2 regions of the Oceanobacillus sp. NCCP-135 genome follow, and region 2 is predicted to be linked to the other one. Evidence: riboswitches for the same ligand, from Rfam matches in the RefSeq annotation. Region 2 holds a riboswitch; the other holds the start of a gene.
The links. A riboswitch is a leader RNA that binds a small molecule or an ion and turns the genes downstream of it on or off. The one in region 2 is predicted to bind lysine.

Region 1 (4,759 bases), on a different contig from region 2:
AATTCAAGGTGCTTCAGGTCAAAGTAAAAGAAATGATTATTCTGTACTAGAGTCACTGGAAAAGCAGGAAGCCAATCGTGGTAGCGTTCAACATGAAAGTATGTATGGAACGGAAAACAGAAATGCTGTTCCAATCGTTAAAGAAGCTACCTCTCCATCCATTCAGGATATGGAACTTTATCAGGAATTTGTCAGTGAAATCGAAAACTTTAAACGAAAGCTTGCAGCTACGATTGAAAAAACACTGGAGCACAAAAAGAATGCTCCCCAAAAAGATTTAATCAGTGGACGACTTTCAAAGAAGTTACTCCCCATTGTAATCGATGAAAATCCAAGGGTCTTTTACAAGAAAAACCAGGAATCCAATGAAGTCGATGCGGCTTTCACCCTGCTGGTAGACTGCTCTGCTTCCATGCATAATAAGATGGATGAAACAAAACGAGGCATTGTGCTATTTCATGAAGTATTAAACCAATTAAGAATCCCTCACTCCATTATCGGATTTTGGGAGGATGCAAATGACGTAAAGGAAAATTATCAACCGAACTATTTTCACGTTATCCATTCGTTTACCGACTCTTTTTATCAAAATACTGGAGCCAGAATTATGCAGCTTGAACCTCGAGAAGATAATCGAGATGGATTCAGCATTCGTGTGATCACAAAAGAGATTGCAGCAAGAAGAGAAAAAAACAAATTTCTCCTCGTATTTTCTGACGGTGAACCGGCAGCTGCTAATTACGATCAAAACGGAATTATTGACACAAACTTAGCTGTTTCAGATGCACACAAACAAGGCATTGATGTGATCGGGATGTTTCTGTCAGATGGGGAGCTTGATGAAAGAGATGACCTCATATTGAAAAATATTTATGGTAAAGAGCGGTTAATGATTCCAAGTGTAGCTGAATTGCCGGAGCATTTTGCACCGCTTTTGAAGCGGTTGTTATTGCGTTCGATTTAAAGAATAAAAACACCACCTTGTTTCTTGTAGGTGGTGTTTTTATTATCTTTCGTTGAATACCGAGTTTCCTTTAATTAATATCCAACAGCTTCTTTTAGTTCATATCCTGCAATTACTTTGTACAACGAAGCCCGCTCCGATTCATTTAAGGCTATGAGTGGCAAGCGTACACTTCCAACCGGCACACCAATTCGATTCAATGCTTCTTTTACTGATGTCGGATTTGGTGCTGTAAATAGTGTTTTCATAATTGGTAATAGACGACGATGAACGCTTGCTGCATCAACTACTTCCCCTTTTTGAAAATATTGAACCATTTCCTGCATTTCATTGCCAATGATATGGGAAGAAACAGATACGACACCTGATCCGCCAATAGATAGTATTGGTAATGTCAAACTATCATCCCCACTATATACACTGAAGTTATCAGTTGTTTTGCTGATGATTTCAGCTGCTGCATCTAAATCCCCACTTGCTTCCTTAACTGATACGATGTTTTTTATTTGTGATAGACGAATAATCGTTTCAGGCTCGATGTTCACAACACTTCGACCAGGAATATTATAGAGCATCACAGGCAATGACGTATTCTCGGAAATCACTCGAAAATGCTGATACATTCCTTCCTGGGATGGTTTGTTGTAATAAGGTGTCACCAGCATAATTGCATCAACACCTACAGCTTCTGCATCTTTCGTCAATTCGATGGAGCTCTTAGTATTATTTGATCCTGTTCCAGCGATAACAGATACCCTACCATCTACTTTTTTTACAACAAATTTAAATAATCTCAGTTTTTCATCATGTGTCAATGTTGGTGATTCACCAGTCGTCCCTGCAACCACCAAGCCCTCTGATCCATTTGCAATCAAATAATTTATTAAACCTTCCGTTCGCTCAAAATCAATTTCACCATGCTGATCAAATGGAGTTACCATTGCTGTCAATACTTTACCAAAATTCATCTTAACACCACACCTTTTTTAGATATTATAGAAGTGTGGAGAGCCAAAATAAAAAGCAGCAACGAGAGCCGCTGCTGCTAAAAAGAACATTTATTATCGTTCTTAGCTAGATAGCTCTCCATATAGTTTCCTATATGACAATTCCGCATTTATTCAATAACAGAACCAGCTTCAGAATGATGAGCATCCTTTCGCTTCGGCAAATTCCCCTTTCCCTATGTTTCTTTGGAGCTCATTCTCCTCCACATAGGTACTAATGGTTTTCGCACCTCTACCCTTACTTTAAAAAAATACTTTAAAATAAGAAATTATTAGATTTTTTAGTTGTTATGCTTAATGTAACAGAGAAACACTTAAAATTCAAGCCCAAATGGCTCATTTATAGGTTACTGTCGCTTTTTTGTTTTTTTATTATTTAATTTTTCGTTTGCCGTAAATGGTTCATTAGCAAACTCATGATCAAATTGGTTTGATAGCTTTTTCCTAACAGCCTGTTCATCACTAAATCCACTGTCTTTTTTCTTTTTACTCATCAAAACACCTCCATCAGGTATTTTGTGCGAAAAAAATTGTTTTATCCTATGTGGATGTGAATCCTACTGTCATGAAAGTTAATTCTAAAGATGTTCACGCATCACTTCAGATGTACTAAAAATCTTAATCTCTTGTAAAGCTTGTGATGCCAATCGATCTGCCTCCTGATTCATTTTCCTTTGTATCTGATTATATGTTGCATCCACCCCAATTGCAACAATCTTATCCTCGATTCGATCAGCCCATCTTGCCAAATTTTCATCATAACACGGCCAATCTTCTTTCAACTGGTTAATTACAACCTGAGAATCTCCTGAGAAAATAACAGGCAGGTGATGGACACCCAGTTGTTCCAATTCTTTTACTGCCAGGTGAAGTGCTGCATACTCTGCCTCGTTATTTGAATCAAGTTCTTCCACTAAAGCATTTTTCCGAAGCCGTAGTGACTTACCATTTTGTTCATAATATATAACACATCCAAGACCGGATTTTCTTGAATTAAAATCAAAACCACCATCAAAATAAACTGTCACATGATGGGGTTCAGTTCGGATTTCCTCCATCTGTTTCTTTAATTCCTTTAGGTTCCATATATTGTCATGACTATCGACAAATACTAAATTTCTGATGCGGCCGGTTTTCTCTAAATCCTCTGTAACTAGCAGGGCATGTTTAGCCCGCATTTCCTCTGAACTGAAAACTGCCTCCATACCCTTCGGCGTTCGATAGATTATTTCGATTCGGACATTCAATTAAGAATTCTCCTTTCCTTATTGTGTACTATGATAAAGGCTCTTTTCATTCTACTATTCCCCAACAAGCGGCTCAATAAGTATTTATTATTGGCAAAAAGCTTTATAATCATAACAAAGGATATATAAGGAAGGTATGAAACAATGCAGAAGCTCATATTTGAATCAGCATGGGATAAAACAATTGCTGCACAAGACAGAGAAAACATCAAGCAGGTTTTTGACAAAGTAAATTTAATAGCAGGAGAAGTCATCCAATTCACTTCACTCTGGCAGGCAAAAAATCATCGTGGTGAATTATTGATCGCTGTTCTAATTCATAATACAAGTAAACGGGATATTTCCTTCCACAATCAAACACTGACCTATCTTATAAATGATAAAACATTTGCTGAACACACCTTTTCCCCACCTATAACAATTGCGCAGCGAACCAGTATGCCATGGACATTTATTTTTCCAGCTGGTAGCTTTAATAGTAATGAGGATTTTTCTAATGGAATATTGGAGATTGAATAATGTTTTTCATTAAATTGAAGGAGAAATAAATGACTAAAGTATTTAGTGATATCATACAGTTTCGTGGAAACCATTATGACTTTGGATATATGCAGGGTGAACTACTGAGAAATTCCCCAATACTACCTGCTCGTAAAAAGCAATGGGATAAACAATGGAGACATTTTCTATTTGAAAAAAATGAGGTGCAGCAGGCATTCTCTCGTTTTGCCCCTGCAATTTGGGAAGAACTTCACGGGTTAGCAGATGCTTTATCTATGGATATGGAAGATGCTATTCGGGAATTTGGCGGGTATTATTACGAATACGGTCGATCAGGATGCTCTATTTTCTCTGATTCCGACTATATGGTTCGCAATTATGATAATGATCCAATCTCATACGAAGGACGTTACTTGCTTTATGAGCCAACAGACAGTGGTTATGCAATTATCGGTCCATCTATGCAAATAACAGGCCGTACAGATGGTATGAATGAAAAAGGTTTAGTGATGGGTTATAACTTTATTAATCGTAAAAAATCGGATGACGGATTTGTTTGCAATATGATTGGCCGGATTATATTGCAAACCTGCGGGAATGTCGATGAAGCTATTTCACTTTTAAAGGAAATTCCACACCGCCATTCTTTCAATTATGCTTTACTTGATCAAACAGGTGTATCTGTCGTTGTAGAAGCCTCTCCAAGAAATGTTACCTCTCACAATTCCAATATATGCACCAATCATTTTGAGCAATTAACAGATGAAAACCGCTACCGGATGGATGATTCTATTCGGAGGCAGCAGGAAATGGAAAAACAGCAAGGAATTGTCACTGACCCTTATAAAGCTTTTCGTATGTTGAATGATACGGATAAAGGTGTTTTTTCCAAAAAATATGGAGCATGGGCCGGAACATTGCATACAGCTGTTTACTTACCAAAAGAGATGAAAGCCTGGATCGCACTTGGTGGAGACAGATGGCCATTAATATTGGACTTCCAAAAATGGTTAAGTGGTAACAAACTAGCTGTAAAGCGG
Region 2 (4,759 bases):
AATGTCGTGCAGCAAATTATGGAGGATTTACAGAGCAATGAAAGGTCATTGTCCTTGCTTACCGAAATTTTTATAACGGACGACTATATTTTTCATCACTCTTTAAACGTAACAATATATTCGCTTGCGATCGGTGTGGAAATGAATTTCTCCAATAAGAAATTAACTGAAATAGGTATTGGAGCAATGCTGCATGATATTGGAAAGATTTTTATTGATCCGGAAATTTTACAAAAACCAGGTAAACTGTCAGAAGAGGAATTTGAAATTATTAAAGGACATACAACAATAGGTTTTGATTTTTTACGGAAGACAGCTAATATGCCTGCAATTCTATCTCATTGTGCATATCAGCATCATGAACGATTAAATGGGTCTGGTTATCCGCGCGGAATTAAAGGTGATGAGATTCATGAATACGCAAAATTAATTGGGATTGCAGATGCCTTTGACGCAATAACAAGTAATCGCGTATATCGTGATGCAATGCTGCCACATGAAGGATTGGAAATTCTTTATGTAGGTGCCATAAACTTATTTGATAAAAATATGATCGAGGCATTTAAAAGGAGCATTGTTGTATATCCGGATGGTCTGTCACTACAGCTTAGTGACGGGAGAGAGGGGGTTGTGGTCAGACAAAATAAACATATCTGTGATCGCCCGGTAATCCGGATCCTGTTAGAAGATGGAAAACGTCTGAGTACATCTTATGAATTGGATTTAGCCAGTGTAATGAATGTTACGGTAACTGCAGTTAAAATAGATTAAAGATTATTTAGGATTCTAACCCCTTTAAAACAAGCATAAATTATTTTACAAGGGGGTTTTTTTATGCTGAGACATCAAAGAAGATTTGGTATGAATAGAACATCTCCTCCGGGAAAAAATGCGCTTGTTATTACGATGATTCTTTTTGCTGTTTTTGTTCTACTAAGTATTTGGATTATTGATCGAGGTATAAAACCAACTTTGATGGAGATAGCGCAAGCAAAAACTGATGAATTTGCAACACGAGCAATTAATACAGCTGTGCGTTTTGCCGAAAATTATGACTTCGAGGATATTGCTAATATTACATATAATAATAATGGAGATCCAGCAGTATATAATTGGAATTCAGCGATGATCAGTGAAATAAATCGTGTAGCAACAGACAGGGTGGAAGAGTTTTTTCTGAATATGAACAGAGGGGATCCGCTCGTTTTTGATAATCCACTTCAGAATCCTCCAGAATATAGTGATGGGGCAGAAGATCTCGCAAAAGTGGATCCCACCATTATAGAGATTCCGCTTGGCCAAGTAACAGGTAACTCTGTACTTGCCAATTTAGGCCCAAAAGTACCGGTAAACCTTGAGTTTGTCGGTAATGTAAGAACGAATATTTATCAGGAAGAAAAAGAGTGGGGGATTAATTCTTCCTGGGTTTCTCTCTACCTTTATGTTGAGGTTGATGTACAGGTAGTCATCCCATTTACTACAGAGGTGGCAAAAGTTCATACTGAAATTTATATGGATGGCGGAGCAATTATGGGGGATGTACCAGAATTCTATGGTGGAAGTGACCCTAATATTGCTATTCCGAGAGAGGACTTTCAAGGAGACTTGCAAGATGAATAAATTTATTGTATAGTAAATCTAGAATTAAATATTAAAACCTTATCAGATCGGTGAGGTAGAGGTGCAGATAATATGAGTAGTCAGCAGGAGAATGACAACTTGGATTGTTGATAAAAGGATTGTTTGCCGAAGCATAATGAGGGTCAGACTTATTATAGCTGGTATAGCTTTGAAAAAGGGGTATACTGTCATGCTAAAATGAATGTGCATGGAGAACTACTGATCGAAATGGAGGATAACGAATATTGTAAGGACAATGATGGTTATTTTCTATCGTTGTCTTTTTGTGTTTTTAAGGACAATATAAATTGATTGCGTATCCTCGATCGTCAGCATTTTGTCTTTATCAAGCGTTTCTCCATGTTCCATTCATACATATATATAAACGGAGGTAACATCAATGGAAGGCACAATTCTTTCAATTATTCCAGCACTGCTCATGCTGGTACTTGTACTACTTACTAGAAAGGTTTTATTATCTTTAGGAGCAGGTATTATCGTTGGAGCATTAATGATTCATGATTTCAATATACTTAGAACGCTAAATGAGATTTGGGAAATATTTTATAACATCTTTGTTTCTGAAGGCTCTTTAAATAAAGGGAACCTTCTCCTACTCAGTTTTCTATTATTATTAGGAATAATGACAGCGTTGCTGCAGGCATCAGGCGGTAGTAAGGCATTTGGCGAATGGATGATTAAACGTGTTAAAACACGTACAGGTGCACAGTTTATCACACCCATATTAGGATTTATAATTTTTATTGATGATTATTTTAACAGTCTGGCAGTTGGGCAAATAGCAAGACCATTAACAGACAGACATAAAATTTCCCGTGCAAAGCTTGCGTATTTTATTGATTCAACGTCGGCACCGGTTACCGTATTATCACCAATTTCAAGCTGGGGAGCTTATATAATCGGTATTTTAGGTGGTTTGTTTGCAGCAAATGAAATAACGAACATTCAACCACTGGAAGCATTTATAAAAATGATACCATTGAATTTATATGCACTTTCAGCATTATTACTTGTTTTTCTTGTTGCCTACTTTAAAATGGATATTGGAGCAATGCGTACACATGAAAAGCGTGCTATTGAAACAGGTGAATTGCTAAATCCAGAGCAAAATAGTGTACCTGGTGATTTAGGAGATACATTTAAACCGCATAAAAGTGGAAGGGTATTCCATTTGCTCGTTCCTATTGCAGTTCTGATTGTTGCAACTGTTGTTTCGATGCTTATTACAGGAGTAAATGCCACTGAAGGTAATGCAACAATTTTAGCAACTTTTGCAAATACAAATGTTAATCTATCTTTATTTGTTGGTGGATTGATTGCTGTACTAACATCATTAGTATTCCATTTTCAACAAAATGAACCGAGGGCAAATATCGTTAATATCTTTATTGAAGGTATTAAAACGATGCTACCAGCTATTTATATCTTAATATTGGCATGGATGATTGGCTCGGTTATCGGCACGTTAGAAACAGGGGAGTTTTTGGCGCAAATAGTCAACGATGCTTCTATTAGTTCATCCTTACTGCCATTCTTATTTTTCCTGATTGCCGGAATAATGGCATTGGCTACAGGTACATCATGGGGTACATTTGGAATTATGCTGCCAATTGCAGCAGAGGTGACTGCTATTACAGATATAAATATGCTACTTCCATCATTGGCGGCAGTGCTAGCAGGTTCTGTATTTGGCGATCATTGTACGCCTATCTCAGATACAACCATCCTATCTTCAACTGGTGCGGGAGCAAATCATATCGATCACGTTCTAACACAACTACCATATGCAATAATTGCCGCAGCAGCAGCATGTGTGGGATATTTGGTAATTGGTTTTACAAATCAAGTATTTCTTCCTATAGTGGTAACTTTTGCAATTGTGATCGCTATTGGATTATTTATTAATTACCTGGCAAAAACAAAGCTAAATAAAGCATAAATAATAAAAAATTCTTTCATCCTTGGATGAAGGAATTTTTTATTATTTAGGGAATTATCAAATTTGTGAACGTGGGCTGTGGATAGTGAACGAAATTATCTAGTCATGTCCAGCTCTCCAGGCGATATCCGCGCTCACCGGTCGATATCCTGCGCTCTCCCGGCGATATCCGCGCTCACCGGTCGATATCCTGCGCTCACCGGGTGATATCTGCGCTCACCGGGTGATATCTGCGTTCTCCCGCTGATATCCTGCGCTCGCCGGGTGATATCTGCGTTCTCCCGCTGATATCTTGCGCTCACCGGGTGATATCTGCGTTCTCCCGCTGATATCCTGCGCTCACCGGCAGATATCCCCGCTCACCCGGCGATATCTGCGCTCACCGGGTGATATCCGCGCTCACCGGTCGATATCTTGCGCTCACCGGGTGATATCTGCGCTCACCGGGTGATATCTGCGTTCTCCCGCTGATATCCTGCGCTCACCGGGTGATATCTGCGCTCACCGGGTGATATCCGCGCTCACCGGTCGATATCCTGCGCTCTCCAGGCGATATCCTGCGCTCTCCAGGCGATATCCGCGCTCACCGGGTGATATCTGCGTTCTCCCGCTGATATCCTGCGCTCACCGGGTGATATCTGCGCTCACCGGGTGATATCCGCGCTCACCGGTCGATATCTTGCGCTCACCGGCCGATATCCCCGCTCACCCGGCGATATCTGCGTTCACCGGGTGATATCCGCGCTCACCGGTCGATATCTTGCGCTCACCGGGTGATATCCGCGCTCGCCGGTCGATATCTTGCGCTCACCGGCCGATATCCGCGCTCACCGGTCGATATCCGCGCTCACCGGGTGATATCTGCGTTCTCCCGCTGATATCCGCGCTCACCGGGTGATATCTGCGCTCACCGGGTGATATCTGCGTTCTCCCGCTGATATCCTGCGCTCACCGGTCGATATCTTGCGCTCACCGGCCGATATCCCCGCTCTCCAGGTGATATCCGCGCTCACCGGGCGATAACACCTTAGCTAATACTTCTGCTAGTAATACACTTTTTTTGCTCCAAGATAAAACAATACCTATTCGCTTTTGCTGGTAGCCCATATACCTAACTGAAAACTCCACAAACCGTTGTAAATTACTTCCATAACTAAATGATAATATAGAAAATTTAAT

Region 1: it holds a riboswitch for lysine, as region 2 does, so the genes downstream of both, dapA (4-hydroxy-tetrahydrodipicolinate synthase) here and AC6HVZ_RS14765 (Na+/H+ antiporter NhaC family protein) in region 2, are expected to answer to the same signal.

Annotation. Positions count from the first base shown of each region.
Region 1 covers NZ_BAAKSZ010000001.1:101,420-106,178, reverse strand. The annotation lists gene AC6HVZ_RS00475 (vWA domain-containing protein) at 1-964, shown strand, start outside; gene dapA (4-hydroxy-tetrahydrodipicolinate synthase) at 1,039-1,932, opposite strand; lysine riboswitch at 2,036-2,214, opposite strand; gene sspO (small acid-soluble spore protein SspO) at 2,319-2,465, opposite strand; gene AC6HVZ_RS00460 (reverse transcriptase-like protein) at 2,550-3,218, opposite strand; gene AC6HVZ_RS00455 (SLAP domain-containing protein) at 3,363-3,737, shown strand; gene AC6HVZ_RS00450 (C45 family autoproteolytic acyltransferase/hydrolase) at 3,767-4,759, shown strand, end outside.
Region 2 covers NZ_BAAKSZ010000022.1:33,527-38,285, reverse strand. The annotation lists gene AC6HVZ_RS14775 (HD-GYP domain-containing protein) at 1-771, shown strand, start outside; gene yunB (sporulation protein YunB) at 835-1,620, shown strand; lysine riboswitch at 1,669-1,847, shown strand; gene AC6HVZ_RS14765 (Na+/H+ antiporter NhaC family protein) at 2,021-3,580, shown strand; gene AC6HVZ_RS14760 (hypothetical protein) at 4,550-4,759, opposite strand, start outside.